Colwellia sp. M166: one gene and its partner. The protein of the gene in region 1 interacts with the protein of each later gene in a pairwise test. Links are inferred from orthologs where the notes say so. Each region holds a gene or a part of one and is shown on either strand. Other genes may lie near its edges. The genes, in order: ligA and leuS.

The links.
Region 2: the proteins of ligA (region 1) and leuS interact in binary tests that used the Escherichia coli proteins (3 or more experiments, as listed by UniProt). The link is inferred for Colwellia sp. M166 from one-to-one orthologs.

The regions. Positions count from the first base shown.
Region 1 is NZ_CP040755.1:4,612,443-4,630,035, forward strand. The notes cover bases 7,993-10,928. They hold ligA (NAD-dependent DNA ligase LigA), read left to right. Parts: upstream 7,993-8,408; coding sequence 8,409-10,448; downstream 10,449-10,928. Other genes in these bases: zipA (cell division protein ZipA), read left to right, coding at 7,993-8,260; FGD67_RS20760 (DUF3392 domain-containing protein), read left to right, coding at 10,521-10,844; FGD67_RS20765 (hypothetical protein), read right to left, coding at 10,879-10,928. In the rest of the region: FGD67_RS20725 (FAD-binding oxidoreductase), read right to left, coding at 1-979; FGD67_RS20730 (helix-turn-helix domain-containing protein), read left to right, coding at 1,143-1,862; FGD67_RS20735 (hypothetical protein), read right to left, coding at 2,023-2,427; sulfate transporter CysZ, read right to left, coding at 2,628-3,383; chromosome segregation protein SMC, read left to right, coding at 3,600-7,100; more of zipA, read left to right, coding at 7,115-7,992; more of FGD67_RS20765, read right to left, coding at 10,929-11,241; FGD67_RS20770 (hypothetical protein), read left to right, coding at 11,551-12,201; FGD67_RS20775 (spondin domain-containing protein), read left to right, coding at 12,317-13,015; FGD67_RS20780 (spondin domain-containing protein), read left to right, coding at 13,025-13,759; FGD67_RS20785 (response regulator transcription factor), read left to right, coding at 13,861-14,586; FGD67_RS20790 (cell wall metabolism sensor histidine kinase WalK), read left to right, coding at 14,583-16,064; FGD67_RS20795 (M48 family metallopeptidase), read left to right, coding at 16,158-16,952; FGD67_RS20800 (Na+/H+ antiporter NhaC family protein), read right to left, coding at 17,083-17,593. UniProt on the Escherichia coli protein: DNA ligase that catalyzes the formation of phosphodiester linkages between 5'-phosphoryl and 3'-hydroxyl groups in double-stranded DNA using NAD as a coenzyme and as the energy source for the reaction.
Region 2 is NZ_CP040755.1:1,583,468-1,597,496, reverse strand. The notes cover bases 1-3,177. They hold leuS (leucine--tRNA ligase), read right to left. Parts: upstream 2,797-3,177; coding sequence 205-2,796; downstream 1-204. Other genes in these bases: FGD67_RS07225 (zinc ribbon-containing protein), read left to right, coding at 3,088-3,177; lptE (LPS assembly lipoprotein LptE), read right to left, coding at 1-96. Outside these bases: more of FGD67_RS07225, read left to right, coding at 3,178-3,573; FGD67_RS07220 (Lon protease family protein), read left to right, coding at 3,701-6,091; ndhC (NADH-quinone oxidoreductase subunit A), read left to right, coding at 6,672-7,145; FGD67_RS07210 (NADH-quinone oxidoreductase subunit B family protein), read left to right, coding at 7,193-7,783; nuoC (NADH-quinone oxidoreductase subunit C/D), read left to right, coding at 7,922-9,679; NADH-quinone oxidoreductase subunit NuoE, read left to right, coding at 9,783-10,307; NADH-quinone oxidoreductase subunit NuoF, read left to right, coding at 10,300-11,688; NADH-quinone oxidoreductase subunit NuoG, read left to right, coding at 11,690-14,029.

The DNA of each region.
Region 1 (17,593 bases):
CTAATAAGGGATCAAATGCTGCTTGCCAGCCTTTATAAGGACAGGCACCAACAGCATCGGCGAGTGGCTGACCTAGTGCGCGCAAGGGAGCTAATGCTTTCTCGCCTTCTGCTATATCGCCAACATAGGACATTGCCAATATTAATACGGTTTGGCCATGATAACTTTGCTCAAGAAAGGGAAATGCTGGTGCTTGGCGAATAACAAACCAACATGAGGCTTGGTCGGGTAATTCACGTGCTAAATGACGATATTGCTGCAATACCAGCTTTGCTTGCGCTATTGGAAATATCACTGGACCACTGAGGATCGTAGGGCCAACCGAATGCAACTTAAAAGTAAAGTTAGTTACCACGCCAAAATTCCCACTGCCACCGCGAATAGCCCAAAATAAATCGGCATTTTCGTGTGCCGATAAGTGTAAAAAATCACCCTTTGCTGTGACGATATCAGCCGATAAAATATTATCAACGGTATGGCCAAAAGCTCTGCTCAACCAACCATAACCGCCTCCTAGGGCAAGTCCAGCTATACCCGTGGTTGAATTTATTCCGGTCGGAACCGCTAAGCCAAAATGCTGGGTTTCATGATCGATGTCGCCGAGTAATGCGCCGCTTTGTACTTGTACCGTCCGGCTTTTAACGTCAACTACCACACCGTTCATTGCACTTAAATCTAGCATTAATCCTCCATCGCAAACCGCACTGCCTGCGATATTATGTCCGCCGCCTTTTACCGATAGCAATAAGTTATGGTCACGAGCAAATGTTACTGCTGTCACCACATCTGTTGCCCCTGTACAACAAGCAATAAGCGCAGGGTATTTGTTAATCATGCCATTCCATACTTGTCTGGCTTGTGCATATTTTGGCTGTTCTGTACTTAATAGCTCGCCGCGTAAACTGGCTGAAAAACTGTCAATGATCTCGGCTGCCAAAGAGATACTTTTTCCGTCATTACTATTTATTTGAATACTCATGGTTGTTGTCCATTTTATTCCACTCTCTCTCTAAGTTAGAAGTAACCGCTGGGCTTGTCTAGTGCATGGTATGGACTACTAGGTACATAAAATTCACTGCCTAGCTTGCGCGAAATGTAATAGCCGTTAGACTTTAATGAGTGCTTAGACCAAGGAAAAAAAAATGAGCTCGACATCTTATGGACAGTATTGCCCGTTGGCGATGGCATCAGAATTTCTTTGTAATCGGTGGACATTACTGATATTTAGAGAATTGTTGTTCGGGTCAACCAACTTTAACGACATCAGTCGTGGTGTCCCGCGAATGTCGAGAACCTTATTGTCGACTCGCCTAAAAGAGTTAGCACACATCGGCTTGATCATTCGCCATGAAAAACGCTCTACGGGTCAAATAGAGTATGCTTTAACTCAAGCAGGGCAAGCGCTTGAACCGATTGTTTATAGCATGGCATGTTGGGGGCAAGAATGGTTGGAAACTGAACCATCACTTGAGAATCTTGATGCTAGTTTTCTGATGTGGGACATTCGGCGTAATATAAATATTCATCCCGTATTGCCTGATCCATTTATCGTCCATTTTTTCCTTACTGACGTTGCTGAAAATAAAAGTGAGCATTGGTTGATCTTTGAAAATAATGAAATTGATCTCTGCTATATCAACCGAGGTTTTTCAGCTGATGTCAAAATTGAGGTCTCAGCTAAAACACTTACCAAAATTTGGATGGGCTGGGAAGATTTTGACCTTGCGATAAAAGATAAATCACTAAAGCTTAGCGGTAATAAAGAGTACACCGATATCGCGGCATTGTGGTTAGGTAGCAGCAGCGTTGCACATATAAAAAAACGTGATGAACAATTACAAGTTAGAGGGCACGTTAGTTAAGTGATAATTTAGTACGATAGATATAAAGCTTTTGAAGCGTGAATAGGTAAACATTGAGGGCTTTTTAGGGGGATATGTTAATGCTGGTAAGATATTGTCTTATAACCAAGCTAGCCCATGGTTTCTCATCAGCTTGGTTCAATGCTACCAAGCTGAATTATTACTTTTGCATACTTTTTTCAACAAGCACGTCAACTTGGCGTAAGTTGTTTTGTTGAGAAATAATCACACGTATTTGCTGTTGTGTTTGTTGGTAATTTAGAGTTAAACGGCCGCGCTTACGTTCGCGTTTAACCGGTTCACCGTAATTCTTGTTATAAAAATTGATGACAGCATCTTCCGTTAATGGAGTAAAATAATTAACCACCGCCGGCATGTTTTCATCAAATTTTGCAAAGATGCGTGCATCTTTCACAATCGCAATATCAACGTTTGCCAATGCACTTTTTCCGCCATTAATTGTTTCTGCACGAGCGCTGTTTGTATTAAAGGTGAAACTGATGGTAAGCAGCAATAGCATGCTAGATGAAATTGCATTCTTAGCTATAAAACGCAGTGCTTGCATCACTGGATCCTTATTAATTGTTAATGTAATACACAGGTATTTAGTGTGCACCTTGATTTTTTTGCTGTCAAACTTTAGCTAAGATGGTTGTTTTATACACTGATGAGTATTTCATCAGGCGTGCGAACAAGCATCAAGATTTGTTTGATGCTTGTTCGATTTGTTTAAAGCTTAATAACATATTGATTGTTATTTGATTTCTATGAACGGTCAACAAATTCATCGCGATAATGATCGACCCATAGTGCTGTAGCACCACAAATAGCGACCGGCATAACCACTAAATTTACGATAGGGATCATGGAGAATATTGCCGTTGTAATACCAAAGCTATAGCTTAATCCTTGACGTTGCTTTAAAGCTTGTCGCATGTGTGTAAAACTAATTTTATGGTTATCAAATGGGTAGTCTTTATATTGTACTGCCATCATCCAGGCCAGAAACAAAAACCACAGTACTTGGCCAATAACGGGCAGTATCCAATAAAGTAAAAAGAAACCCATAGCACGAGGTAGGTAATAACCAAGCTTACTAAGCTCACGGGAAAGCGTTCGTGGAACATCCTTAACCACATCAAGAGCACCACCACTATCTAATGGTTGATTAGTTAATAAAGCTTCTATTTTTTCTGATAATAAACCATTAAAGGGAGCGGCTAACCAATTGGCAACTGAGCTGAAGATAAATGAAAAAACAATTAAAATAAACAGCACTGCCAATGGCCAAATAAAACTACTTAGCCAAGCAAAAGACTCACCAAGCCAAGTTTCCAGCGTCAGCATGTAGCTTTCTAGTTGTAGAAACATATAATAAAAAGCATAACTAAAAAGCAGTAAATTTACCGTTAATGGGATAAAAACAAAGCGGCGAATTCCTGGGGTGCGAATTAACTCAAAACCTTTGATAAAATATCCGGCACCGCCGTTTGCTAAAGGCTGGGGTCTGTTATTGTTCATTGCTGATTTATTAACCTAACTGATTGATATTCATAGCTCGATTATAGGATCCTTCGCATGATATGAACAGTATTGTGATGTTACAAAATACATCAATCTCTGGTACAGTGGCGGCAATTACACGGGTTTTAATTTATTTTTTTCAATTGTGCAAAATTTGTAAGTCATTTACTTAGGTTTTGGCAATCGATAGCAACAATTAGGTTATTCGATTTAATGCGACTCAAGCATATAAAATTGGCAGGTTTTAAATCATTTGTTGATCCAACAACTGTGCCATTTGAACAACAGATGACCGCTATTGTTGGTCCCAATGGCTGTGGGAAATCAAATATAATTGACGCTGTTCGTTGGGTGCTAGGTGAAAGTTCAGCGAAGAACCTACGTGGCGATGCCATGACTGACGTTATATTTAATGGTGCCGCAACACGAAAGCCTATTGGTCAAGCCAGTGTTGAACTAGTCTTTGATAATACTCAAGGGCGTATTCAAGGTAATATGGCCGACAGAAGTCAAGTTTCGGTACGTCGAGTGGTTAACCGTGAAGGGATAAATAACTACTTTTTAAATGGCACAAAATGCCGACGTAGAGATATTACCGACATTTTTCTTGGCACCGGCTTAGGTCCTCGCAGTTATGCGATCATTGAGCAAGGTACTATTTCTCGATTAATTGAATCAAAGCCGCAAGAGCTACGGGTGTTTATTGAAGAAGCTGCCGGCATCTCAAAATATAAAGAACGCCGTAAAGAAACCGAAAACAGAATACGCCACACCAGAGAAAACTTAGCCAGATTAAGTGATATTCGCCTCGAACTTGATGTCCAGATTGACAAACTTCATCAACAGGCCGAAGCTGCTAAGCGTTTTCGTGCTTTAAAACAACAAGAGCGCAAATATAAAGCTGAATTAGCCGTGTTACGTTGGCAAAAATTTGATCAGCAACGTCAGCAACATCAAACTCGTATCTTAGCACTAGAAAATAAAATTGAGAGCCAGAACACCCAGCTCAGTCAAAGTGATTTAGTGATTATCGAGTTGAAAAATACGCTATTGCGCTGCAATGATACTAGCCAAATATTGCAGCAAGAAAAGCTCAATCTAACGCAAGATATTGCCCGAGCGGAGCAACAAGTAAAGCACTTAAAAGAACAAACAGAAAAAACACAGAGTGATAATAAGTTGACTCAGCAGCAGTTGCTCAATGCACAACAGTTGATTTTAGCCGAGCAAGAACAATTGCAATTAGGTGACCAAAAATTAAATGAGCAACAGCCACAACTACAAAAAATAGAAATTGAATTAGCGTTTTGTCAAACAGAATTGAAACAGCAACAAGTTGCGCAAAAGCAATTACAAAGCCAGTGGCAACAACAGCATCAGCGACGTACTGAGCTGCAACAAAAGAAACAGACGGTGCATGATAATATCACGCAGCAGCAGACCATTCTTGAACAGGTTAAGCAGCAAATGATAAAGCTACGTGAACAAGTTAGCTTGTTACCTTTAGCTGATTCGCTCGTTGAACAACAACTTCAACAACAAAAAAATACAGAATTAAATGCATTACAGCAAATGCAAGAGCAGCTGACTTTACTCGATAATCAAGCCGGCGGTTTGCAAATTCATGCTCAACAACTTCATCAACAATTGGCCGTAGTTTCGGGTCAGTCGACCGTGAAAAAACAAGTGATTGATGAGCTACAAATAAAACTCGCTGATAAATCGCCCTGGAGTGAAAAACAAGCCAAATGGTTTAGTGCCCAAGGCATAACTGATGTTGTTTCGTTGCAAAGTCAGCTAACTGTTGCGCATGGCTGGGAGTTGGCCGTTGAGGCTGTGTTATCGCATTGGCTAGCAGGTCATGTTATTGCCACCTTACCTGAGGCCGATATTGACGGTAATTTACCTGCTGATAATTTATGTTTTGTCTATCAAGCAGTAGAGCAGGCTAGTGCTAAGGGTAATATAGCCACAGTTAAAGTAAACACTTTAGCCAGTAAAGTTTCGGGTCTAACGACGTTAAATAGCTATTTTAATAGTATATTGATTACTGAAAGTTATCAGCAAGCTAAACATCAGTTAACCACGTTAGGTGCCGATGAAAGCATTATTTGTCCGGATGGTACTTGGTTAAATCATCATAGGCTCAGTAAAGGCAAACTTGAGCAAGGTTATGATTATATAAGTTTACAGCGAGAGCTTGAAAATGAACAAACTGCACTACAGCAGTTACAACTGCAGCAGCAAAAGCTCGAGCAGAAGCAGGATAATTATAATCAACAACTTAAGTCTATCGCCATAGAAAAAAAGGCTCAAAGTGAATATTTAGCATTACAGCAAGATAAACTGAATACACTAGAAAAAACGATTTCATCGGGTGAGCAAGACAAGCTTTATCAACAAGCTCAGCACAAAAAGTTAACCGCAGAAATTGCTGAGTTGCTACAAAGTGAGCAGCTTGCCAAACAAAAGTTAACTGATTTTCAAACACAATTGCTGCCATTGCTTGACGATAGTGAACATGATCTTGATGGCTTTGCTCAACAGCAAACGCTATTGCAGCAGTCAATTGAAGAAATTCAAAGTCGTAGTCAAGACTTACATCAACAGCGACATCAGCTGAGTTTAGTCGTTGAACAACTTAAAAGTCAACGCCTACAGCGCGAGCAAGGTATTCGAGCTAATCAAGAAAACATTAATTTATTGACTCAACGATTGAGCAATAACAGCCAAGTGTTCAGTGATAGCAGTAAACCATTGCAAGAGTTTGAGCAGCAGCTTCCACAATGGCTAGACAAGTTAGCCGAAATTAATGAAAAACTGCAATTTAATCAAAAAAACCTGAATGACAGCCAAACTCGCTTAGCAGAAGTGGAATTAGGTCAAAAAACCAGTCAAAATAAAATATCAGTGCTTAATGAGCAGCTTGCCCGCTTACAATTAGACAGTGAAGGTTTTAAATTAAGAGCTGAAAGCGCATTAGAAGTGCTAGCAGAGTTGCAGCAGAATATTGATGATGTTATTGCTGCTATGCCAGAAAATGCTAAAGAAACATTCTGGCAAGCACATTTAATTAAGCTGGCTAAAGACATACAACTGCTAGGGGCGATAAATTTAGCAGCCATTGAAGAATATGAAACACAGTTTGAGCGTAAAAGTTATCTTGACCAACAAGATCAAGACCTTAATAATGCCATAACGACATTGGAAGCAGCAATAGCAAAAATTGATAAAGAAAGCCGCCATAAATTTAAGTTAACTTTTGATCAAGTTAATAATGATTTACAGTTACTGTTTCCTAAGGTGTTTGGTGGCGGTCAAGCGTACTTGTCATTAACAGGTGAAGACCTATTAGAAACCGGGGTTACTATCATGGCTAGACCCCCAGGTAAAAAAAATAGCACAATTCATCTATTATCTGGTGGAGAAAAAGCGCTGACCGCATTATCATTAGTGTTCGCGATTTTTCGATTGAACCCTGCGCCGTTTTGTTTACTTGATGAAGTGGATGCACCTTTGGATGATGCAAATGTCAGTCGTTTTTGTAATCTAGTGCGAGAAATGTCGCAAACAGTGCAATTTATATATATAAGTCATAATAAAATCGCTATGGAGATGGCGTCACATTTAACCGGTGTTACTATGTTTGAACCAGGTGTTTCACGTATGGTAGCGGTTGATATTGACGAAGCAATCGCTATGGCAGAAGTATAAGAATAGGCTAGGTAATGGAAGATAATTTCAGAAATACATTAATTATTATTAGTGCTCTCGTAATAGCAGCTATTTTCATTCATGGTTACTGGACCATCAGGAAACAAAAAAACCCGTATAAATTAAAAACCAAAGAAGAACCCGTGGCTCCGAAATATCGTGGTTTCGATGGTTCAGGTTTTGATCAAGATGGAGTCAGTAAACCTAAAGTTGTGGGCGCAAATCCGGTTCGAGATGATGTTGCAGTTAAATCACATACACTTGAAGATGATGATGAGTTTCATAGTGATGTCCCTATGCCCAATCATATTCCGCCTGCTGACTTTGAGGAAAACCCCTTAGATCAAAGCCTAAACTTTGGTGCTTTGCTCAATGATACTGAAGAAGTTCCTGCGCATTTAAAACAACAAGCTTTATCAGATGTTGACAGTTACGCTGATGAACAGAACTATCAAGAAAACGCCTATACTGAAACAGCTGTTGCTGAGCCGGTTGAGGATGAAATGAGTACGAAGGAAACAGTTCGATATGAACCGGTTTATCAACAACCTGTAACCCAAGCAAAACCAGAAGTTTTGCGTAATAAGCCGTTAGCACGTAAAAAAAATGTCCGTCAGCCTAAAGTTAAACGTAACCAAATGGAGATTAACTTTGGTGATGAAGCGGTTAAGGATATGCCAAGCCTGTCGGCGACAGAGTCAAGTAAAAAAACCATAGCTAATGAAATTGAACCACAAGTTATTGTGCTTTCTGTGGTGATGCCTGAAGGGCAGGCTATCTCAGGTGCTGCGTTATTGCCGATATTACTTACCTTAGGCATGAAATACGGTGAAATGAACATATTTCATCGTCATCAAGATAATGCCGGCAACGGCAAGGTAACGTTCAGCTTAGCTAATATGCTTAATCCTGGAACATTTAATTTAGATGATATCGAAAATTTTACCACACAAGGTATTACGCTATTTATGACCTTACCTAATGCTGGCGATGCCTTTGAAGTATTTGAACAAATGCTCAATGCCGCTAAACAGCTTGCTGTGGAATTTAAAGGACAATTATTAGATGACAAGCGCAGTGTTATGACTAAGCAAACCGAACAACATTATATGGGTATTATTCGTGAGTTTGAACGTAAGAGCCGTATCGGCTCGCTTTAACCTCTCACCTGCAACAATCATAATGCTTCGTTAATAAAGTGCAGTAGTATTTTTTAGAGCTGTAATAAGTGCAGTAACGACCACGCTAATCAGTATTAGCCGTACTTTATTGACGATAGCACACTCACTTTCAAAGTAATCAAAACCTATGTCTGAAGAAAATATTATTAATCGTATCGCTGAGATATGTCAGTTAATTAGCCACTACAATCATCAATATTATGTGCTTGATGAACCGACTGTGCCTGATGCTGAATACGACCGATTAATGCGTGAATTAACTACGTTAGAGACTGAACACCCGCAATTCAAAACCCTTGATTCACCTAGCCAAAAGGTTGGTGGCGTGGCGCTTAAATCATTCAGCCAAGTTGTTCATCAGCTTCCTATGTTGTCGTTAGATAACGTTTTTTCAGCACAAGAATGGCAAGCTTTTGTTAAGCGATTAAAAGACCGTTTAAAATCATCGTTAGACTTTGCTATTTGTGCCGAGCCCAAGCTCGATGGCTTAGCGGTAAGTTTACGTTATGAAAATGGTGTTTTTGTTCAAGCAGCTACGCGTGGTGATGGCACTGTTGGTGAGAATATTACCGAGAATGTCCGTACAATAAAGTCGATCCCTTTACGCTTGCAAGGCACCAATTTTCCTGATGTTTTAGAAGTTCGTGGTGAAGTGTTTATGCCAAAAGCGAGCTTTGATGCCTTAAATCAGCAAGCAATAAAAAAAGCGGAGAAAGGCTTTGCCAATCCACGCAATGCCGCGGCGGGTAGCTTAAGGCAATTAGACTCTAAAATTACCGCCAAACGAAATCTCGCTTTTTATGCCTATGGCATCGGTTTTGTTGGCGCAAACGAAGGCGGTAATGGTATTGATGAACACTGGCTGGCAGATTCACATTATCAGCGCCTTTGCCAAATAAAAAACCTGGGCTTACCTATGTGTCCGGAAGTTAAGTTACTGGAAAATGCCACTCAGGTTGAAGATTTCTATCAAGATATTTTGCAGCAGCGAGAAAAATTAAGTTACGAAATTGATGGCACGGTATTTAAAGTTGATGATATTGCTTTACAGCAAAAACTTGGCTTTGTCGCCCGAGCACCACGCTGGGCCACCGCCTATAAATTCCCTGCACAAGAAGAATTAACGGTATTGGAAGCCGTTGACTTTCAAGTCGGGCGAACAGGGGCAATAACACCCGTGGCTCGCCTTAAACCGATATTTGTTGGTGGTGTCACGGTTAGTAATGCCACCTTACATAATCAAGATGAGATTGACCGCCTAGGTATAAAAATAAACGATACCGTAATTATTCGACGTGCAGGGGATGTGATCCCGCAGATCGTCAGTGTTGTCGTTGAGCGCCGACCCGCAAATGCTGAAGTTATCACCTTTCCAACCGTATGTCCGGTGTGTGGATCTGCGGCAATGAAAGCTGAGGGGGAAGCTGTGCTGCGTTGTACCGGCGGTTTATATTGTCAGGCGCAACGTAAAGAAGCGATTAAACATTTTGCCTCGCGTAAAGCACTTGACGTTGATGGCTTAGGCGACAAATTAGTTGAACAACTCGTTGATGAGGGTTTAATAAAAACCCCTGCCGATTTATTCAAACTAACCACACTTGATGTCAGTACGATGGCAAGAATGGGACAAAAATCAGCTGACAATCTGATCAAGGGCCTTGAGGCTGCTAAAAATACCACCTTGACGAAGTTTATTTATGCTCTAGGTATCCGAGAGGTTGGTGAAACTACGGCGTCGAATTTAGCGCAGTATTTTCTTACTTTTTCAGCAATTAAGTCAGCCAATGAAGAGCAATTACAGCAAGTGCCTGATGTAGGTGTGATTGTAGCAAAAAATATTGTTAATTTTTTCGCGCAAGATCATAACGTGGAAGTGGTGGAAGAGTTAGAAGCGATAATGTCTTGGCCTGATATCGAAGTGAAAAGTGACGACGAATTACCGCTTAAAGATCAAACCTTTGTATTAACGGGTACCTTGAGTAAAATGGACCGAAATGAAGCCAAGGCGGCATTGCAAGCTTTAGGTGCAAAGGTGTCGGGTAGTGTTTCAGCAAAAACGCATTATTTAGTCGCAGGCGAAAAAGCCGGGTCTAAATTAGTTAAAGCGCAAGACTTAGGCGTCAGCGTATTAACTGAAGATGAAATGATTGCACTGTTAAATAGTTAAATAGCCGCCGCACTTTACTCGGTAATGTTGGTCAAGTGATGGTTTGGATTTGAAAAATATTGTTGAGGTAGTATGACGGAATTAGTTATTAATGTTGGTCAGTGGTTTCGTGGTTATCAATATCAAACAGCTATGGCGATTGTCGCCACAGTACTGGTTATTTTTGGTAATGACATTAATAGCGCTGTACGTAAGCTTGTTGCTAAACAACATTTTATTATTCGCTGTATCACTTTTATTGTGGTTTGTGCGTTTGGTTATGGCTTGTTAACGGTTTGGTTGACTCGGTTGCTATCTCAACAATTATCACAAGTACCTAACAGTTATGTTTTACCTTTGATTGTGGCTATTTTTAGCGTTTTAGGTGTTTATGCACAAAAACGTCGGCATATTTAAGCTGATGAGGTAGATAACTTACTTTATAAGTTGTTTATATACGGATGAAGGCATAGAAAAATAGTACTATGGGTAAAGGCAGTAATATGGCAAACAGTATGGTTTCACACCATTCAATCGTGCGATAAAAACGATACCAAGAGGCGTTTTCTTCGCGAGTTGATGGCAACACTTGAAAGAAAAACATAAATGCTGAAACCACTAAACTCTCAATGGCCATAAATAAAATAAGTATGGCTAACCAGACCAATACGCTGGGCGTTTTTAGTTGAATTTGTGCTTGTAAGCCGATAAAAAGTACAAAAAAGAAGACGCACCAGGCTAAAAGTTGCCATTTAAAACGAGCGAAAGTAATAGCAATATAATTAAACAGCTCAGGACTGATTGATAATTTCATTAAGTGAAAAATAACTCCAACGGGTGATTCAATGACTAAGGCGCTAGTAAAACACAGCAACAATTGCTCTTACACTGTTCATCATAACGCTATATTGATTAATGTGAGCAAATATCAGTGATAGCATGACATTAAACAATTTCAACTGCCAGTATAAAGCTACGTTATAACCAAGATGATTTTTGATATCGACAATTTTAATTGTTAGCCCTTTGCTAAATGGCTTGGCTGATGGCAAGGTTATTTGTCATACTTGCTGACCACTGTGGTTAACATTAATCTTAAAGTTATCATCAATTAGGAAACCGAATGAATAATAATATGAGCCGAATTTTTAGCGTAACCACAGTGATGACATTTATCATGACTCATTCTGTCATGGCTGCGAATATAGTCGATCATGTAGCAATGACTACAAAAAATATAGCCGTAACTAACGTAAGTAAAGCGACACCTTTAGCGAGAGTCATGTTGCAGTCATCAAGTGAGCCGCTTGATGAAATTAATGTTGATAAAAACTTGCTATTAGAAATTAGTGAACTCAAAGACAGCAGTGGATTAGTTTACTTTGGCGGCAAAGTGTCTGATGCCGACCTTAGCCGATATTTAGAGCAATTAAAAGATGAGTTAGGTGAAGAGCAATATGCTATCTATAGACAGTATCAAGCGGCGCGAGATCACCAATCTTTTCATGTAACCTTAATTAATCCATATGAATATCAAACCATTGATAAAGAAAAACTTAATTTATCAGAAAAATTTCGTGTCACTTTACATGGTTTAGGTAAGGCCGAGAAAGCTGAGAAGAGTAGTTATTTTGTTGTGGTATCATCAGCAGATGGACAATTTATTCGTCAAAAATTATTGTTAAATAATAAAGACTTTCATATAACACTCGGCTTTTCTCCTGCGGATGTATTTGGAGTTAGTAAAGGCCGAGACACGCTAATCAAGAAATAAATTTCATTACTTTTCATTGATAAACTTGTGATAGATTTGTGATAACTCTGTGAAAGTTTAGCCATGTTTGCTTTGCATACTGAATGCGAAATCATTTCGTCATCAAGGGAAACTTATGAAACTTATTAAAACAGCATCAGCGATAGCATTAGCGCTTTCGAGCTCAGCGTTAATGGCACAAGAATTAGAAATAAAATTTACTAACCTCACCCAAGGTATTTATTACACGCCTATTTTAATGTCAGCGCATAATGACAGCATGTCGCTATTTAGTGCTGGCACTGCTGCAACACCAGAATTACAAATGATGGCTGAAGGCGGCGATATTTCAGGTCTAGTTACTTTACTCGATGGCGTTAATGCTAATAATGCGGCAAACCCTGCAAGTGGCCTACTTGCACCAGGTCAGTCAACAACTGCGATGCTAAGTACTGATGACAGTAATACTTATTTGTCGATTGTAACCATGTTACTACCAACCAATGACGGTTTTGCTGGTGTAAGTAGTTGGAAAATACCGACTGAAGCAGGTAATTATACTTTTAATGTTAATGCATACGATGCCGGTACTGAAGCAAACAACGAAGTGGTTAATGGTGGTGGTGCTCCTGGTGCTCTAGGTATTCCAGCTGCTCCGGGTATGGATGCTGGCACAGGCGGTACAGGTGTAACGACTGAAGAAGTGAACAAAACTGTGCATATTCATCGTGGCAGTTTAGGTGATGATGACTTAACGGCCGGTAAAAGTGATTTAGATAATACCGTACATCGTTGGTTAAATCCGGTTGCACGTGTCACTGTTACAGTAAAATAGGGGACTATTATGACTATTTTTTATAAAAATCAGTTTGCCCGTAAAGGTATCTGGTCGGCACTAGGTTTTACGGTTTTGCTGTCAGCCTGTGGTGGTAATGATAATAATTCAACACCTGAGCCAGTAACACCTACACCGCCAACACCGGTAACCTATACTTATGAAGTTAGCGTAACTAACTTAACTCATGCACAACCTTTATCACCTGTGGCTGTTGTTTTACATAATGAAGGGGCTTTATTTGAACTCGGTGCTAGCGCGACAGTGGCATTGGAAAATTTAGCCGAAAGCGGAGATAACTCACAAGTTCTGGCACAAGACATGGTGTTAGCGGGCGCAAGTGGTGCTGGTGTTATTATGCCTGGGATGAGCGAAACGGTATCTGTCAGTCTGGTTGATACAAAACCTATGCTGTTATCTGCTGCCACTATGCTAGTAAATACCAATGATGCTTTTAGTGGCATCAACGCTATGTCGTTGGAAAATATGGCTGTTGGCGAAAGTATTTCATTGCGAACAAGTTCTTATGATTCAGGCACAGAGAAAAATAGCGAAACAATGGCAACAATACCGGGTCCTGCTGCTGGCGGGGAAGGCTTTAATGCTGAACGTGACGATGTCGGTTTTATCGGTATGCACGCGGGCGTGATCACTAGTGACGACGGCTTAATGCAGTCAGTATTAATCCAAGCGCATCGTTTTGATAACCCTACCTTAGCGATATCGGTTACTCGTGTAGAGTGATCATTAACGCTAAGTCATGATGTTTACATGATGGTTTAGCCGCTACTTTTGTATCTGTGCTTCGTTCTTGTCAATAAAAGATAATAATAATGGAGCAAAGCATGGATACCATACTGGTGGTTGAAGATGAGCAAGACATTGCCGACTTGGTGGCCTTAACTCTACAAGAAATTGGCTTAACGGTTGATCATTGTTTGTCAGGTGAAGTCGCCTTAGAAAAGTTAAAAATTAATCAATACGACTTAGTGATGCTTGATGTTATGTTGCCAGGAATATCAGGTTTAGATGTTTGTCGGCAATTACGCGAGCAAAAGCCGGAGCAGGTGATTCTAATGGTAACCTCAAGAAATAGTGAAATTGATCGTGTGCTGGGCCTTGAGCTTGGTGCTGACGACTATATGACTAAGCCGTTCAGCGTTCGAGAATTACAAGCTAGAGTACGCAGCCAGCTCAGACGTGTGCACTTATTATCAAAAATAAGTCAGCAACAGTTAGCGCAGCAGTCACCGGAGCATTATCTGACCGTAGGGACTTTACAAATTGATAGCATTACCCATAGTGCTACGCTCAATGGCAAAAATATTGATTTAACCTCAACTGAATTTGATTTGTTATTCTATTTAGCCTCTCACCCTGAACAAGTATTTTCCCGTGAACAACTGTTAAGCTCGGTATGGGGATATCACCACAGTGGCTATGAACATACGGTAAATTCACACATCAATCGCTTACGTAATAAAATTGAACGTAATGCCACTAAACCTGAAATTGTACAAACAGTTTGGGGCGTGGGTTATAAGCTTTGTCGTCAAGGTGTGTCGGCGTGAAATTTTCGCTTTATCACCGACTATCATTATCGTTATTCGTAGTTTTTGTGGTTATCATCAGTGTATTTTTTATTTGGGCAGAGCATTTAGAGCAGACCACACGCTATGAGTCTGAGCAACACTTACACCTTTCACTGGCGGCTAATTTAGCTCGTGACAATCCTTTGTTACAAGAAGGGGCTTATGATCACCAAGCCTTAAAAAATCTTTTTCATACCTTGATGGTTTTAGGACCGGCATTCGAATTTTATTTTGTAGATGCTAATGGTGTTATTTTAACCCACTCTATTTCTCCAACGTTGATAAAACGAGACCGCATTGATCTCACGCCATTAATTCAATTAACACAAAACAAAGTAAGCTTGCCTATTTATGGTGATGATCCTCAACACTTAGATCGCAAAAAAATATTCTCTGCAGCGCCGGTATTTAATGGCAGTAAATTAAGCGGTTATTTATACGTTATTGTTGCTGGCGAGCGCTATGAGTCGGCTTACAATCGCTTAGAGTCTGCTCGTCAAGCTGAGCTCTCTATGGTGTTACTTGTAGGTGCCTTATTATTTCTTTTTATCGTTATGCTCGGTATTTTCTATTATTTTACTCGACCGCTTCGTCGTTTAAATTGTGATATTCAACAATTAAAAGCCGTAGGTTTCGATAAATCGCAACTTAATTTAGCCCCGTGGATGCCTAACAGCAGTAATGAAGTACATCAATTGGGCAGTGCGTTTGAAGAAATGGTTAACCAAATTAATGCTCAACTAAGCCTATTACAACAAAGTGATGTCCAGCGTCGAGAATTGCTCGCTGATATTTCTCATGACTTGCGTACGCCTTTGTCTTCACTACAAGGCTACCTCGAAATGATCGCCCACAAAGGCGAGAAGTTAACAACACAAGAACGCGAAAAATATATCAACACCGTGTTGAAAAATACGCTGCAGTTGAAGTTACTTATTGACCAAATATTTGAACTGGCCCACCTTGAAGGCGGACAAGTATCGCTAAATTTTGAAGCCTTTAATCTTGCCGAGCTACTTTACGATGTAGTGGCAAAGTTTACTTTAGCGGCAAGTGAAAAAAATATTGAAATATTGGTAGAACCTAAATGCTCATACACTCAAGTACACAGTGATATTGCAAAACTTGAACGGGTGACCAGTAATTTACTCGAGAACGCTATTCGTCATACGGGTGAAAATGGTAAAATTGTTTTTGCTATTGAAGAATTCGACAGCAATCAATGCCGGCTAAGTATTACAGACAATGGCACAGGGATAAAAGCAGAAGAGTTGTCTTACATTTTTGATACCCGCTATCGGGCTAGTAATGCCATACAAGACAAAAATAAACATACTGGTTTAGGTTTAGCCATTACCAAGAAATTATTGGAATTATTAAAATCTGATATCAAAGTACAAAGTACCTTAGGCGCCGGCAGTTCGTTTTATTTTAACTTAAGACGAGTAAAGCATTAAAATAGTTAGGATTAGTTTTTATTTAATAAGCATAGATATTTATATTTTCATTATTTAGAATAAGCTAACAAGGATATTATTTAAGGAAATCAAATGAAAATTAAATTAGCGGTTTGTCTTGCTGTTATGACACTAGCGGGCTGTACAACCTCTTCAACAGGTCGTTCGCAGTTAATGATGATGTCTGCAGATGAGCTGAATAAAATGGGCGCGGCCTCATTTGAAGAAATGAAAACAAAAGAAAAAATTAGTCAATCACCTGAAGTTAATCGTTATGTGCAATGTGTCGCCAGTGCTATTACAGAAAATGTGCCTAAATCTGCCCATGATGGTGAGTGGGAAGTGGTGGTTTTTGACTCTGAACAAGTGAATGCCTTTGCCTTACCCGGAGGTAAAATAGGGGTTTACACCGGTATATTAAAAGTTGCTGAGACCCAAGATCAACTGGGTGCTATTATTGGTCACGAAGTAGGACATGTTATTGAGAGCCATTCGAACGAGCGCTTATCATCGAATCAAGCCAGCCAAATGGGTTTGTCATTAGTGAATGTTTTACTTGAAAGTCAGAATATCGAAAGCCGTAATACCGTGATGGCGGGCTTAGGTTTAGGTATGCAATATGGGGTGTTAATGCCTTATGGTCGTAGTCATGAAAGTGAAGCGGATATTGTTGGCCAAGACTTAATGGCAAAGTCCGGTTTTGATCCAAAAGCAAGTATCAAGCTTTGGCAAAACATGGCTAAACTGTCAAATGATGCACCAGCTGAATTTATGTCGACCCATCCATCAAACGCTACGCGTATTAAGCAGTTAACTGAACACTTGCCTAAATCAACGCCATTTTTTACACAAGCAACAGCGCCTAAATGCGTTAAACCCGTTATGTAGAGTGACGCGAGTATTACGTAAATTTAAGCCCGTTGATACGGGCTTTTTTATGTTTAATCATGAGTCATCGATGCGTATGGAAAATATGGCCATTAACCTACTGGCAATAACTCACTAGAATTAACTACAGCTACTTTTTCGTAGATTGTTGTTTGGTGATACGCCAAAAAGCAAAGCTGGCTACTACAAATAAAATCATCGGATAATAAGCATTTGCCACCACTTCTATCGGCGATATTTTTAAGGTCGCACCCAGTAATAAAGCTTGTGCGCCATAAGGTAACAAACCTTGGTTTATGCAGGCAAAAATATCTAATAAGCTTGCTGAATGCGCAGGACTAAGTTCGCCATCTTGTGCTAAATCCTTTGCTGTTTCACCGGTGACAATAATAGAAACGGTATTGTTAGCGGTAAAAAAGTTGCAGCAAAAGGCTAGTGCGCCAATACCAATGCCAGCGGCGCGCTTTTTATTATTTGGACTGATTTTACGGGTCAAACGCTCAATACTTTTGGTTAGCGCACTTAGGCCACCTTGACGCTTAATCAATTCACTTAAGCCACCAATGAATAATGACAAAATAAAGATATCCTGCATGCTGGCAAAACCTTTATTAATATCACTTACCCAACTCGCCAATTGA
Region 2 (14,029 bases), 3.0 Mb from region 1 along the record:
ATTGCCGCGTAGCTGAAAACCACAACCGTTTAACATCATTAATATGATGCTAAAAGATAATATTTTACTGATTTGGCGAATTATTAATGGCTTCATAACGTGTTCACTTTTTATAGGTAGAAATTCAATCAGTGCATCATTAATGCGTTTTGCACGGGTTAAGCTGCTAAGCCCTAATAAAGAGCTAAGCAGCTAAGGTCATTATTAGTTGGCAACAATATTTAGCAACTTACCAGGTACATAAATCACTTTACGTATGGTTTTTCCGTCAGTAAATTTACTGACACTTTCATCAGCAAAACCCATTGCTTCAACCGCTTCTTTTGTTGCATCGGCAGACACGGTAATTTTAGCGCGTAATTTACCATTAACTTGCACAATGATAAGTTTTTCATCTTCAACTAGCGCGCTGTCATCAACAATAGGCCAAGCCGTGTTTTCAACTGGTTTACCATCGCCAATTAAGCTCCATAAATGGTGACTCAAATGTGGCACGATAGGCGTCAGCATTAACACCAGTGCACGAATAGCTTCATGCATTACTACACGGTCTTCATTACTGTCGATACTTGCTTTAGTTAAATGGTTCATTAACTCCATAATTGCAGCAATAGCGGTATTGAAAGTATTGCGACGACCAATGTCATCACTGACTTTCGCAATGGTTTTATGCAATTCACGACGTAGTGTTTTTTGCGTTGAATTAAGTGTTAAGCCAGCAATGCTTGGCGCATCTTTTGATATTTCAGCTACCTGAGTGAAATCATAAACTAGTTTCCAGACACGTTTTAAGAATCTATGTGCGCCTTCAACACCCGAATCAGACCACTCTAACGTTTGCTCTGGTGGTGAGGTGAACATGATAAATAAACGTACAGTATCGGCGCCATAAAGCTCAATAACTTCTTGTGGATCAATACCGTTGTTTTTCGATTTTGACATTTTGCTCATACCAGCAGAGATTACTGGTAGGCCATCTAGCTTACAGGTAGCTTTAGTGACCTGGCCTTTTTCGTCGCGTTCAACATCGACATCGGTCGGCGCAATCCAATCTTGTCCGCCATTATCGGCTTCACGATAATAGGTATCAGCCAATACCATGCCTTGACATAGCAAGCTTTTAAACGGTTCATTAGACTCGACTAAGCCAACGTCACGTAATAATTTATGGAAAAAGCGTGCGTATAGTAAATGTAAAATAGCATGCTCGATACCACCAATATACTGATCAACCGGCAACCAATAATTGGCCTTCTCAGGATCAAGCATTTGTGTATCATCGTTTGGCGAACAGTAACGTGCGTAATACCACGATGATTCCATGAAAGTATCGAAAGTATCGGTTTCACGAAATGCTTCCTCGCCATTGTAAGTGGTTTTTGCCCATTCTGGGTTATCTTTGATCGGTGAAGTTACACCATCCATCACCACATCTTCAGGTAATTCAACCGGTAGTTGATCTGCAGGCACGGGTACCGATTCACCATTGGCTAAATGCATCATTGGAATAGGCGTACCCCAATAACGTTGGCGCGAAACACCCCAATCGCGTAAACGATAATTTACCGTTATTTTACCTTTACTTTCGCTGACTAATTTATCTGAAATCGCTTTAAAAGCATCGTCAAAATTTAAGCCATCGAATTCACCTGAATTGACTAACGTATTCTTTTCAATAATGGCGGCAACTGTTATATCGTCATTGTCACTGCCTGCAATTACTTGTTTAATTTCTAAACCGTATTTAGTGGCGAATTCCCAATCTCGTTGGTCATGACCAGGTACTGACATGACAGCGCCTGAGCCGTAATCCATTAAAACAAAGTTGGCTGCCCATACAGGCACCAATTCACCGCTGATTGGGTGTAGTGCTTTTAAACCGGTATCAACCCCTTCTTTTTCCATCGTTGCCATATCAGCTTCGGTAGATTTATTGGTTTTACATGCTTGGATAAAGGCGGCCAATGCGGGGTTGTTTTCAGCAGCAGCTAAAGCTAACGGATGTTGTGCAGCAAGGGCAACATAAGTCACACCCATTAAGGTATCTGGGCGAGTAGTATAAATATCAAAACTTTCAGCAGAATTGGCAACTTGGAAAGTCATCTCGACGCCTTCAGAGCGACCAATCCAGTTACGTTGCATAGTTTTAACTTGCTCAGGCCAACCGGCTAATTCGTCTAAATCGTTAATTAATTCTTCGGCATAATCAGTAATTTTAATAAACCACTGTGGAATTTCTTTACGCTCAACCAGTGCGCCTGAACGCCAACCTCTACCATCAATAACTTGTTCATTAGCTAAGACTGTTTGGTCAACCGGATCCCAATTTACGGTGGCGTTTTTCTTATACACTAAGCCTTTTTCATAAAGCTGAGTAAAGAACCATTGTTCCCAACGGTAATAATCTTTTTTACAGGTTGCTAATTCACGACTCCAGTCGTAACCAAATCCGAGTGATTTTAATTGAGTACGCATGTAGTCAATATTTTCATAAGTCCATTTAGCTGGCGCTGAATTGTTTTTTATCGCGGCATTTTCTGCTGGCAGGCCGAAAGCGTCCCAACCCATAGGTTGCATAACGTTTTTGCCCTGCATGCGTTGGTAACGAGAGATCACATCACCTAAGCTGTAATTGCGTACGTGGCCCATATGGAGACGGCCACTTGGGTATGGAAACATCGCCAAGCAATAAAACTTTTCTTTTCCAGGTTGCTCTTCAGCTTTGAAGGTATTGTTATCAGTCCAAAATTTCTGAACATCGGCTTCAATTGATTGGGGATTGTAGATGGATTCCATTAAGATTTCTCAAACACGCTAAAATAGGAGCTTAAACTGACTTAAACAACGAATTTTTACTGATAAAAGTTGTTATTTAAAGACGTAAGTCGAAGCGATAAAATAATCCCGATAGGATACCTTATCTCTTGCCACTGCGACAAGTTAAAGCAAGTTTATGCCGAATATTTTTCTTGCGAACGCTATTATCCTCGTTTACGTCAATAAATGTTCTGGCAACAGACCTTAAATAGTGGTTTTTATTACGCGATCAATTATGCTAAAACTAGTGGTATTAATTAAGGAGATATTATGAAAAAAGAACAATCTGACGTGCAAGGGGTTTATCAAAAGTTGCAAGATTGGTTAGAAAATACCAAAGATAATGAAGTGCGCTCAATCATCGAAGTTGTCGAACAAGCCAAAGCAATTTTACATGCTGCAGAACAAATTCCCGAGCAACAAGTGAAGCAGTTTATTGCTAACCTCAAATATGACTTGAGTGATTTTTATCAGCAGTATCAAGCCGACGTTAAGCATTCTGTTTACTTGGATGTACTAAATGAGAGCCTCTGGGCAAATTTAGCGCAAATCACCGATAAATCACAAGTTGAGTGGACTGAATTGATGGATGATTTTCAACATCAAGATGGCTACCATGTTGGTGACTATGTTGGCTTTGGTCAATTACAATGCCAAACGTGTCAACACTGTGTGACCTATAATCACGCTAATGTTGTCACTGAATGTATTTCTTGTGGAGGCAAAGACTTCCAACGTTTGAGTTTAACTCCTTAAAATAAATTTTTGTTATATTGTTTTTGCGGTTCGGGGTAATGTCGCTGTACACTATGATTAATGAAGCCTTATTTATTCTACTTGCTATTTAATCATAATATTAAGTTGCATTCCCGAGAGATTGTCTATGACAAATGTGTCAACAAATGTACGCCTTAAACCTTGCCAACTAACCGCAGATTTAACGGTTAAACAATTTGCCAATGCCACAGCTACAGCAGAAATAGCACAAGTATTTATTGGTCATGAAAGAGCTAAAGAAGCCTTAACCTTCGGCTTGTCGATGGAAGCGCCTGGCTTCAATGTTTATGCTATGGGTGAGCATGGTACTGGCCGTCAAAGTTTAATAAAACAAATGCTAGCTGCCACAGCAAGCCAAGAGCCAACGCCACAAGAGTGGTGTTATATCAATAACTTTGATGATCCAAACACACCACACAATATATATTTAAGTCCCGGTGATGGTAAGCAATTACTTACTCGCATGAATACTTTTATTGATGAACTCATGGATTTATTTCCTGAGATTTTCGATAACCCGGGTTACCAAAGACAAAAAGCGGCTATCGATCGTGATTTCAATAAAAAATATGATGAAGCGATCAGCGAGGTCGAAGCAACGGCATTAAAGCATGAAGTTGTGCTATATGAAGACGATGGTGAAATTGGTTTTTCGCCTCTAGTTGCCGGCAAGCCGCTTAACGATAAAGAATTTGCCGATTTAAATGAGCCAAAACGTGCCGAATTTTATACTTTATTAGCCAAGTTAGAAGAATTACTGTCTGAGAAGTTAATCGAATTACCACTATGGAAACGTATTTCTTCTGATAAATTACGTAAGTTAAAGCATGAAACTGCGGCGCAAAGCATTCAACCATTTTTACATGAATTAGAGCATGAATTTGCTAGCAATACTGGTGTGTTGAAATATCTCGAAAAAGTTAAGGCACATGTTGTTGATGCGGTGTTAGAGCTACTCGTTGATGAAAGTAGCGAAGCACCTAATGACAAAGATTTACGTAAATTAATGGTCGAGCGTTTTTTACCTAATTTATTAGTGACTCGCAAAATTGATGAAGGCGCGCCGGTTATTTATGAACAAAATCCGACCTTTCAAAATTTATTCGGTCATGTTGATTTTGGTAGTTTTCAAGGCAGTAGTTACACCAGTTATCGTTTGATCAGACCTGGGGCCTTACATAAAGCGAATGGCGGTTACATATTGCTTGAAGCGGATAAGTTATTAACTCAGCCGTTAGTGTGGGCGCGATTAAAGCTGGCGCTAAAATCACAACAAATAACTATTGAAAATCCGCATTCAGAATATGCCCAACCGGGCGCATTTAGCTTACAGCCAGAAAAAATCCCCTTGAACGTTAAAGTGATTTTGTTAGGTGATCCTGAAATTTACTATACCTTGCAAGATTATGATCAAGAATTTACTGAGCTATTTCGTGTTTTAGCTGACTTTGATCGTCACTTAGAAAAAAGCCAAAGTAACTTAAATGATTACGCTAATTTAATTCGCCAACGCGCTTACCGTAATCACTATCCTGAAGTTACTGATGAGGCGATACTGGAACTGGTTAAATACGCGCTTAGGCGTGCAGAGCATCAACATAAAATTTCAGCCAATATTGTACAAGTAAATGACTTATTAGATGAGGCCTACTACTTGTGGAAACAATCTGAAGGCAAAAATGGTTTGACTGGTAAGCATGTCACTATGGCATTGGCAGCAAAGCAACGTCGTACTGGTCGTATGAGTGAAGCTTGGTTGGAAGAAATTAAAGAGCGTCAATTATTGATTGATACTGAAGGCGGTCAGATAGGTAAAATTAACGGCCTGACAGTATTAGAGATTGGCGATAGTGTTTTCGGTACGCCTGCGCGCATATCTGCCACGGTATATGCCGGTAGCTTAGGGGTTACTGATATTGAACGTGAAGTCGATTTAGGTAAATCGATTCACTCGAAAGGCGTGTTGATTTTAACCGGTTATTTAGGTCATAAGTATGGTCAAAACTTTCCCTTAACTATCTCTGCTAATATCGCTATTGAGCAGTCATATGGTCATATCGATGGTGACAGTGCTTCGATGGCGGAGCTTTGTGCCTTAATATCTGCCATCGCTAAGTTACCCATTAACCAAGGTTTTGCGATAACAGGTTCGATGAATCAGCACGGTGAAGTGCAGTCTATCGGTGGCGTTAATGAAAAAATTGAAGGCTTTTATCGTTTATGTAAAGACAAAGGCTTAACGGGTCAACAAGGTGTTATTATCCCAAGAACTAATACCATTAATTTGATGTTAGCACCTGAGATAATACAAGCGGTAGCAGATGAGCAATTCGCTATTTATGCGGTTGATAATATTGATCAGGCGATAGAAATTTTGATGGGCCAAAGTGCCGGCGAAATTAGTCGAACCGGACGCTATCCAAGAAAATCAATTCATGGCTTAGTATTAGATAAGCTCTCCGCATTTTCAGAACTGATTAATGGCGCCGAGGAATAACCGTAAAAATTGCTTTGTTGGCAATTAATTGCACTTAAAAATAAACACGGCAAGCGCCGTGTTTATTGCTTTTCACCAAAAGTAGCATTTTAAAATGTTAATAATCGCTTAAAAAATAAGCATTATTTAAATTCTTTTCTATACTCTGCTTATCAACAATATTTTTCGTTATAACATTTTGCAACGCACACTAGCAAAAGTTGATGATGCGAATATTGATTGTTAATTTATAGGTGCTATCTCAGTAGAATTAATGAAGAGAGAAAGTTAGCGAAAGCGAAATAACAATAATAAGTAAATGCAGTGAGTTGATGTTGCCAGCAGGCAATAATGAACCCCCTATAAGGTCAGGAGTTTAACCTACCTATCAGACATTTTAATGATGTGTCTCATCTACTTAGTGATTGCTTTGCGGTGATTTTAGTAACACTGAAGTCCATTTCAGCTAACTTAGGTTTATTTTAATCGTTCAATGTTATAACCAAGACTATTGAAAACAGCTTGGCTTAGCATTGCGTGCTTGTATCGATAAGTTCGCTGTCTGTCGGTTTGTAGTTGTTTAACTATAAGTGAGGGCTTTGTGGAAACATCTGATCAAATAACCCAAGTTTGGCCAATTGCGGCTTACTTTATTATTTTGGCCGGTATGCTCATTTTTATGATGCTGCTATCACATTTTCTTGGCCCCAAAGGTAAACAACGCGCTAAAAACACCCCTTATGAGTCTGGGATAATTTCAGTTTCGGATAACAAAACCCGCTTTACCAACCACTTCTTTTTGTACGCTATTTTCTTTGTCATCTTTGATTTAGAAACTATCTATCTTTTTGCTTGGGTCATTGCCTTTGATGACGTCGGCTGGCCGGGTTTTATTGAAGCGAGTATTTTCATTACCGTATTGTTGGCGGCATTAGTTTACTTAATTCGTATTGGCGCTTTAGAGTTAACGCGTCGCCATCAACCGCATAGAGAAACTCAATTGCAGCGTATACGAGAAAGTGAAATGCAAGCTTTAGGTCAACGCCCTTATGAGCAAAATAAAGGACATCAATAATGGATTGGTCATTAACAAAAGCGAAATTAGATGACGCGATGAGTGAAATGAAGAGCGTTTCTGAAGCTGAATTAAAGCGTAATGTTTTTATGGCAAAGCTTGATGACATGGTGAATTGGGGTCGTAAAAATTCAATTTGGCCATTTAATTTTGGCTTAAGTTGCTGTTATGTCGAAATGGCAACCAGTTTTACTTCACGCCATGATATTGCGCGCTTTGGTGCCGAGGTTATACGAGCAACGCCAAGGCAAGCAGACTTAATGGTCATTTCCGGCACTTGTTTTCGCAAAATGGCACCGGTAATTCAGCACCTCTATGAGCAACTTTTAGAACCGCGTTGGATTATTTCAATGGGCTCCTGTGCTAACTCCGGAGGCATGTACGACATCTACAGTGTGGTGCAAGGCGTTGATAAGTTTATTCCTGTCGATGTTTACGTGCCAGGTTGTCCGCCGCGGCCAGAAGCGTTACTTGAAGCCCTGTTATTGTTGCAAACCAAAATAGAGCATCAGCCAAGGCCGTTAAGTTGGGTTGTCGGTGAGCAAAATGTTAGTGCGATTGGTAAACCGTCATTACGAGACATTAAGCATGGCGAACGCATTCAGGTGACGAACCTTGATTCGCCGGATCATATATAACAAACAACGGTCTTATTTGGTTGCGGCTAGCTAAATCTGGCTAACGAAGTGCGAAGAGAAATTAATACTAAAAGTGGCGAAAGTGAAGGGAAATTAATGGTGACTCAGGTAAATATTAATGCGAGTAACGATTGGCAGATGCTGCAAGCTGTACCTTTGCTTGATGAAATTACGGCCCTATCACCAACGCTTAATTTACAAGCTGTGAGCGCAGTCGAAAACATTGTTGATGATATACCTTCTTATTGGTTAGATAAAAGTCAGTTAATTAAGTTGATGCAAGTACTAAAGCATGACTTAGCTCAGCCGTTTGATATGTGTTTTGATATCACTGCCATTGATGAAAGCGAACGGCAACATCAATCGTCATTATCACAAGCTTTTACGGTCAGTTACCATTTACGCTCTTATCAACGTAATCAAGATATTCGCATTAAAGTTGCCCTCACAAGTACAGATAAACGTTTAGAGAGTGTTTGCCGATTTTGGTCAAATGCTAATTGGTATGAACGAGAAGTTTGGGACATGTTCGGTATTGTTTTTCAAAATCATCCTTATTTAACGCGTATTTTAATGCCGAATACTTGGCAAGGGCATCCGTTACTTAAAACTCATCCCGCACGTGCGACTGAAATGGACCCGTTTATATTACCACCTGACCAACAAGATAAAGAGCAAGCGGCGTTGCAGTTTAACCCTGAAGCGTGGGGCATGAAGCGCCAAAGCAAAGATAGCGACTTTATGTTCTTAAATCTTGGTCCTAATCATCCGAGTGTGCATGGTGCTTTTCGTATTGTTTTACAAATGGAGGGGGAAGAAATTGTTGATTGCGTACCCGATATTGGTTACCACCATCGCGGCGCAGAAAAAATGGGTGAGCGGCAATCATGGCATAGTTACATTCCTTATACCGACCGTATTGACTACCTTGGCGGCGTGATGAATAACTTTCCGTATGTGATGGCAGTTGAAAAACTTGCTGGCATTACGGTACCCGATCGAGCAAAAGTTATTCGTATTATGACCGCTGAAATGTTTCGCATTCTGAGTCATTTGTTATTTTACGGCACTTTTGCACAAGATATTGGCGCACTTTCACCTATTTTTTACATGTTTATCGACCGAGAAAAACTCTTTGGCATTATTGAAGCGTTTACGGGCGCTCGTATGCATCCGAGTTGGTTCCGTATTGGTGGTGTGGCACAAGACTTACCGAAAGGTTGGCAAGGGTTGGTACGTGATTATGTGAACTACCTACCTAAGCGTCTTGATGAATATGAAAAAATGGTTATGCAAAACTCAATTTTAAAGCAACGGACCGTCGGCATTGGTGCTTACTCAGCACAAGAGGCTATTGATTGGGGTATAACAGGTCCTGGATTACGAGCAACTGGTTATTCATGGGATTTACGTAAGCAACGTCCTTATGGTGGTTACGACCAATTTGATTTTGAAGTACCGCTTGGTCATAACGGTGATTGCTATGATCGCTGTCGGGTGCGGGTAGAAGAAATGCGTCAGAGTATTCGTATTATTGAGCAGTGCCTCAACAATATGCCTGAAGGACCCTATAAAGCCGATCATCCACAAACAACCCCACCGGTAAAAGACCGAACCATGCGCGATATTGATACCTTAATACCGCATTTTCTTAATGTTTCATGGGGGCCTGTGATACCGGCCGGTGAAGTCTCCGTCAGTGTCGAAGCAACGAAAGGCATAATGGCATATCACTTAATTAGCGATGGCAGCACCATGAGTTATCGTACCCGCATTCGCACCCCCAGTTTTGCGCACTTACAAATGCTGCCGTTAATTAGTAAAGGCCAAATGGTGGCTGATCTTATCGCAACTTTGGGCAGTGTTGATTATGTGATGGCGGATGTAGATCGGTAGTGATAGTAGCAATTCGCAATAGCGAACAATAAGGTTTAGTAGAAGAAAACGATTAATGTCAGACAATTTATCTTAATGGCTTATAGCAAATAAAGAGATAGTTATGGAATCAATCGATATTTTGACAATGGATTATCAACAGTATCTAACTGCAACTGAAATTGCTGCGATAGAGCATGAGGCCAGTATTATGGAAACACGTGAAGCGGCTGGCATTGAAGCACTTAAAGTTGTGCAAGAGCATCGCGGTTGGGTTAGTGATGAAAGTTTATTTGCCATTAGTGACTTGTTAGCCGTGCCAGTTGCTCAGCTTGAAGGTGTAGCGACTTTCTACAACTTAATTTACCGACAACCGGTTGGTCAACATGTTATCCATTTATGCGACAGTATTGCCTGTCACCTTACCGGGCTAGATGCTGTACTTAGCGCCATTAAGCAATATTTAAATATTGATTACGGCCAGACAACTAAAGATGGCAAGTTCACCTTACTGTCAAACGCCTGTTTGGGCAGTTGTGATAAAGCACCGGCAATGATGATAGGGACAGTACATTATCAGCATTTAACACCAGAAAGCGCCGTTGAGCTTTTACAGCAACTGGCATTGAAAGGAGAGCTTGATGACTGAACAGATAGCAAATAATAGCGTCAAGCCTTTAACCCAGTGGGTAAACTTGCAACAACCATTAGCATTTGCTGATTATTGTCAAGCGGGTGGTTATCAAGGTGCAAAAGTAGCGTTGCAACATTCGCCAAACGAGGTATTGGAAATTGTTAAAAACTCCGGTTTAAAAGGCCGAGGTGGCGCTGGTTTCCCCACCGGTATGAAGTGGAGCTTTGTACCTATGTTTGATGATGGTGATGAAGATGCACCCGACAATAAGTATTTAGTTGCTAATGCCGATGAAATGGAGCCGGGCACATTTAAAGACAGGTTATTACTCGAAGGGGCACCACATCAGTTAATTGAGGCAATGATTATCGCGGCCTACACCATAGGTGCGAATAAAGCCTATATTTTCCTGCGAGGTGAATATCATTTAGCAGCAAAACGTTTACAACAGGCTATTGATCAAGCCTTCCAAAATAATTGGCTAGGTGAAAAAATACAGGGTAGTGCATTTTCAATGGATTTATATGTCCATTGCAGTGCGGGTCGATATATTTGTGGCGAGGAAACCGCGTTAATCAATGCCTTGGAAGGCAAGCGTGCAACGCCTAGAGCGAAGCCGCCATTTCCACAAGTCAGTGGTTTATTTGGCAAACCTACCATCGTCAATAATGTTGAGACTTTGTGTAATTTACCGCACATCTTAAAAAATGGTATCGCATGGTTTCAAGGCATTGCGCCAAATAGCGATGCTGGCAGTAAAATTTATGGCGCTTGTGGACGTGTAAAGAATCCGGGTTTATGGGAATTACCGATGGGAGTAACGTTACGAGAAGTGCTCTATCAACATGCCGGCGGCATGCAAGATGGTTTGCAATTTAGAGGTTTGTTACCCGGTGGCGCGTCAACCGATTTTCTTGTGGCCGAGCATTTAGATACCCCGATGGATTATGACTCTATTGCCAAAGTGGGCAGCCGTTTAGGGACCGGTGGTTTGATTGTGCTGGATGATAAAAATTGTCCGGTCGCTATGGTACTTAATTTGCTGCGCTTTTTTGCTCAAGAATCATGTGGCTGGTGCACGCCATGTCGAGACGGCACGCCTTGGGCCGTTGAGGTGCTAGCGCGTATCGAACACGGGCAAGGAAAAATCGCAGATTTAGACACCTTAGCTAAGCTGTGTGACTTTATGTGGATAGGAAAAACTCATTGTGCATTAGCACCTGGCGCAGTAGAGCCATTAAGAAGTGCTTTAAAATATTTCCATGACGACTTTTTACAGCATATTGAACACGGGTGTTGCCATTATAATCCAGCCTCTTTAGCTAAACGTACACAGGTATCTGAAAGTAAAACTAAGCAAAGTGTCGCTGCTAACCCAACTATGGCGGGGCAGTAATATGAATGAAGATCAAGTCACCATTTTTATTGATGATGTGCCTTACAAAGTGAGCACAAAAGATAACTTGTTATCTGGCGTGTTATCACAAAAATTAAATTTGCCTTATTTTTGCTGGCATCCTTCTATGGGATCAGTTGGCGCCTGTCGGCAATGTGCCGTCATGCAATTTCAAGATGAAACTGATCAACGAGGTCGCATGGTAATGGCGTGTACTACACCGGTAACCGACGGTATGCGCATTAGTATTAAACATCCTGAAGCCAGTGAATTTCGTGAGCAAGTTATTGCTGCCATGATGACAAATCATCCGCACGATTGTCCGGTTTGCGCTGAAGGGGGCGAATGTCATTTACAAGATATGACGGTCATGACCGGCCATAGCGTACGTGAATATCAGGGCAGCAAACGCACTTTTACTAATCAATATTTAGGTGAGCTAGTCGGTCACGAAATGAACCGCTGTATCACCTGTTATCGTTGTACGCGTTTTTATAATGATTATGCCGGCGGTAAAGATTTTGGCGTTTATGGCTCAAAAAACCAAGTGTATTTCGGTCGCCAATCTGATGGTGCGTTAGAGAGTGAATTCAGTGGTAACTTAGTTGAAGTGTGCCCAACAGGGGTATTTACCCATAAGGTTTTTTCATCGCACTATACCCGAAAATGGGATCTGCAATCAGCACCTTCTATTTGTAGTCATTGCTCGGTGGGTTGTAATGTCAGTATTGGCGAACGTTATGGCTCAGTACGGCGAGTAATGAATCGATATGATGCTGATATTAATGGCTATTTTCTTTGCGATAGAGGACGCTTTGGTATTGGCTTTGTTAATGGTGAACAACGTATAAAGCAAGTCAAAGGTATTACACAACAGTCGCCATTGGCATTAAGCAAGTTAGATGTTGCTAAAGCCTTGTCGCACTTTAGAAAGAAACATTTTATTGGTATTGGTTCCGCTCGTGCGTCGTTAGAAGCGAATTTTTATTTAAAGAATATTGTCGGTGCTGAGCATTTCAGCCCCGGCTACCTTGACGATGAAATGAAAACGGTGGCACAGCATGCGCAACTATTGGCATCAAATGCAGCGCCAAGTTTAACGGAAATTGAAGGCAGTGATTTTATTTTTGTGATTGGCGAAGATATCACTCAAACCGCACCAAGAATGGCGCTATCGGTACGACAAGCACTGCGTAATGCTGCTAATGCAAAAGCCGCGAAAATTGGCATCCCCTCATGGCAAGACAGTGCGGTAAGAACCGCTGGCGGAAAGTTACTTTCACCGCTTTTTTTATTGCAAAGCACCACCACTAAGCTCGACGATGTTGCCGAGCAAACTTTACTATTATCGGTGGCAGAGATATCAAATTGTTTAGCCACACTGGTCAAGCTTATTAAATCTTGTGTTATAGAAAATGCTAGTGACGTTAAGCAACAGCTAACTGATTTAGCTCAGCAAGGTCAGCTCAGCTCTGTTGAGCAAAAATTTATTTTCTCAGTTTATCAAGGTTTACATAAAGCCAAACAGCCATTAATTATTTCTGGCACGAGTTTAGTTTGTGCTGAAATGTTGAGTCAAATTGATAGTCTGATGCAGGTATTTAAACAACAAAATAAGATGAAGCCTCCCGCGTTGATTATTATACCGCCAAGTAGTAATAGCGTTGGCTTACTGTCGATTTTAGATGAAAAATCATTATCGATAGAGCAAGTATTGTCACAATTGGCTGAGCAAAATAACCGCTATCAAGGGGTGATATTACTTGAACAAGCGCTGGAAAAACTGTCCGAAAATCAAGTTAGGCAATTGCGAGATTCAAGCAAAACATTGATTGTGCTTGATCACACCCAGCATCGACTCTCAATGCTTGCCGATATAGTGCTACCGGTTGCTGCGGTGAGTGAAGGTGATGGACATTATGTTAATTACCAAGGTCGAGCACAACAATTTTTTCAAGTGCATGCACCGGTATTGCCAATACAAGAAAGTTGGCGTTGGTTAGATATTATTGCTGATATTATTGGCATAAAACCCGTCAGTGCCGCGTCCGAAAATCAGACCCTTCATACGAATATAGTTGCTATTAAAAAAAGCTCCTGTGAATCATTAATGCAGGTGCAGCAGTTTTTTTCTGACCACTTTGCTCAATGGCCTAACCTTATAAAGGCAAAAAGTATTAATCCTGACGACAAGGCGATTGCAAGAATGCCTCACCGAGCTAGCGGGCGCACGGCTCAAATGGCGAATATCAGTGTACATGAAGCAAAAACTACCCAGAAGATTGATGATGATTATACTTTTTCGATGGAAGGCCAGTCGGTTAATAAAAGTGCTGACATG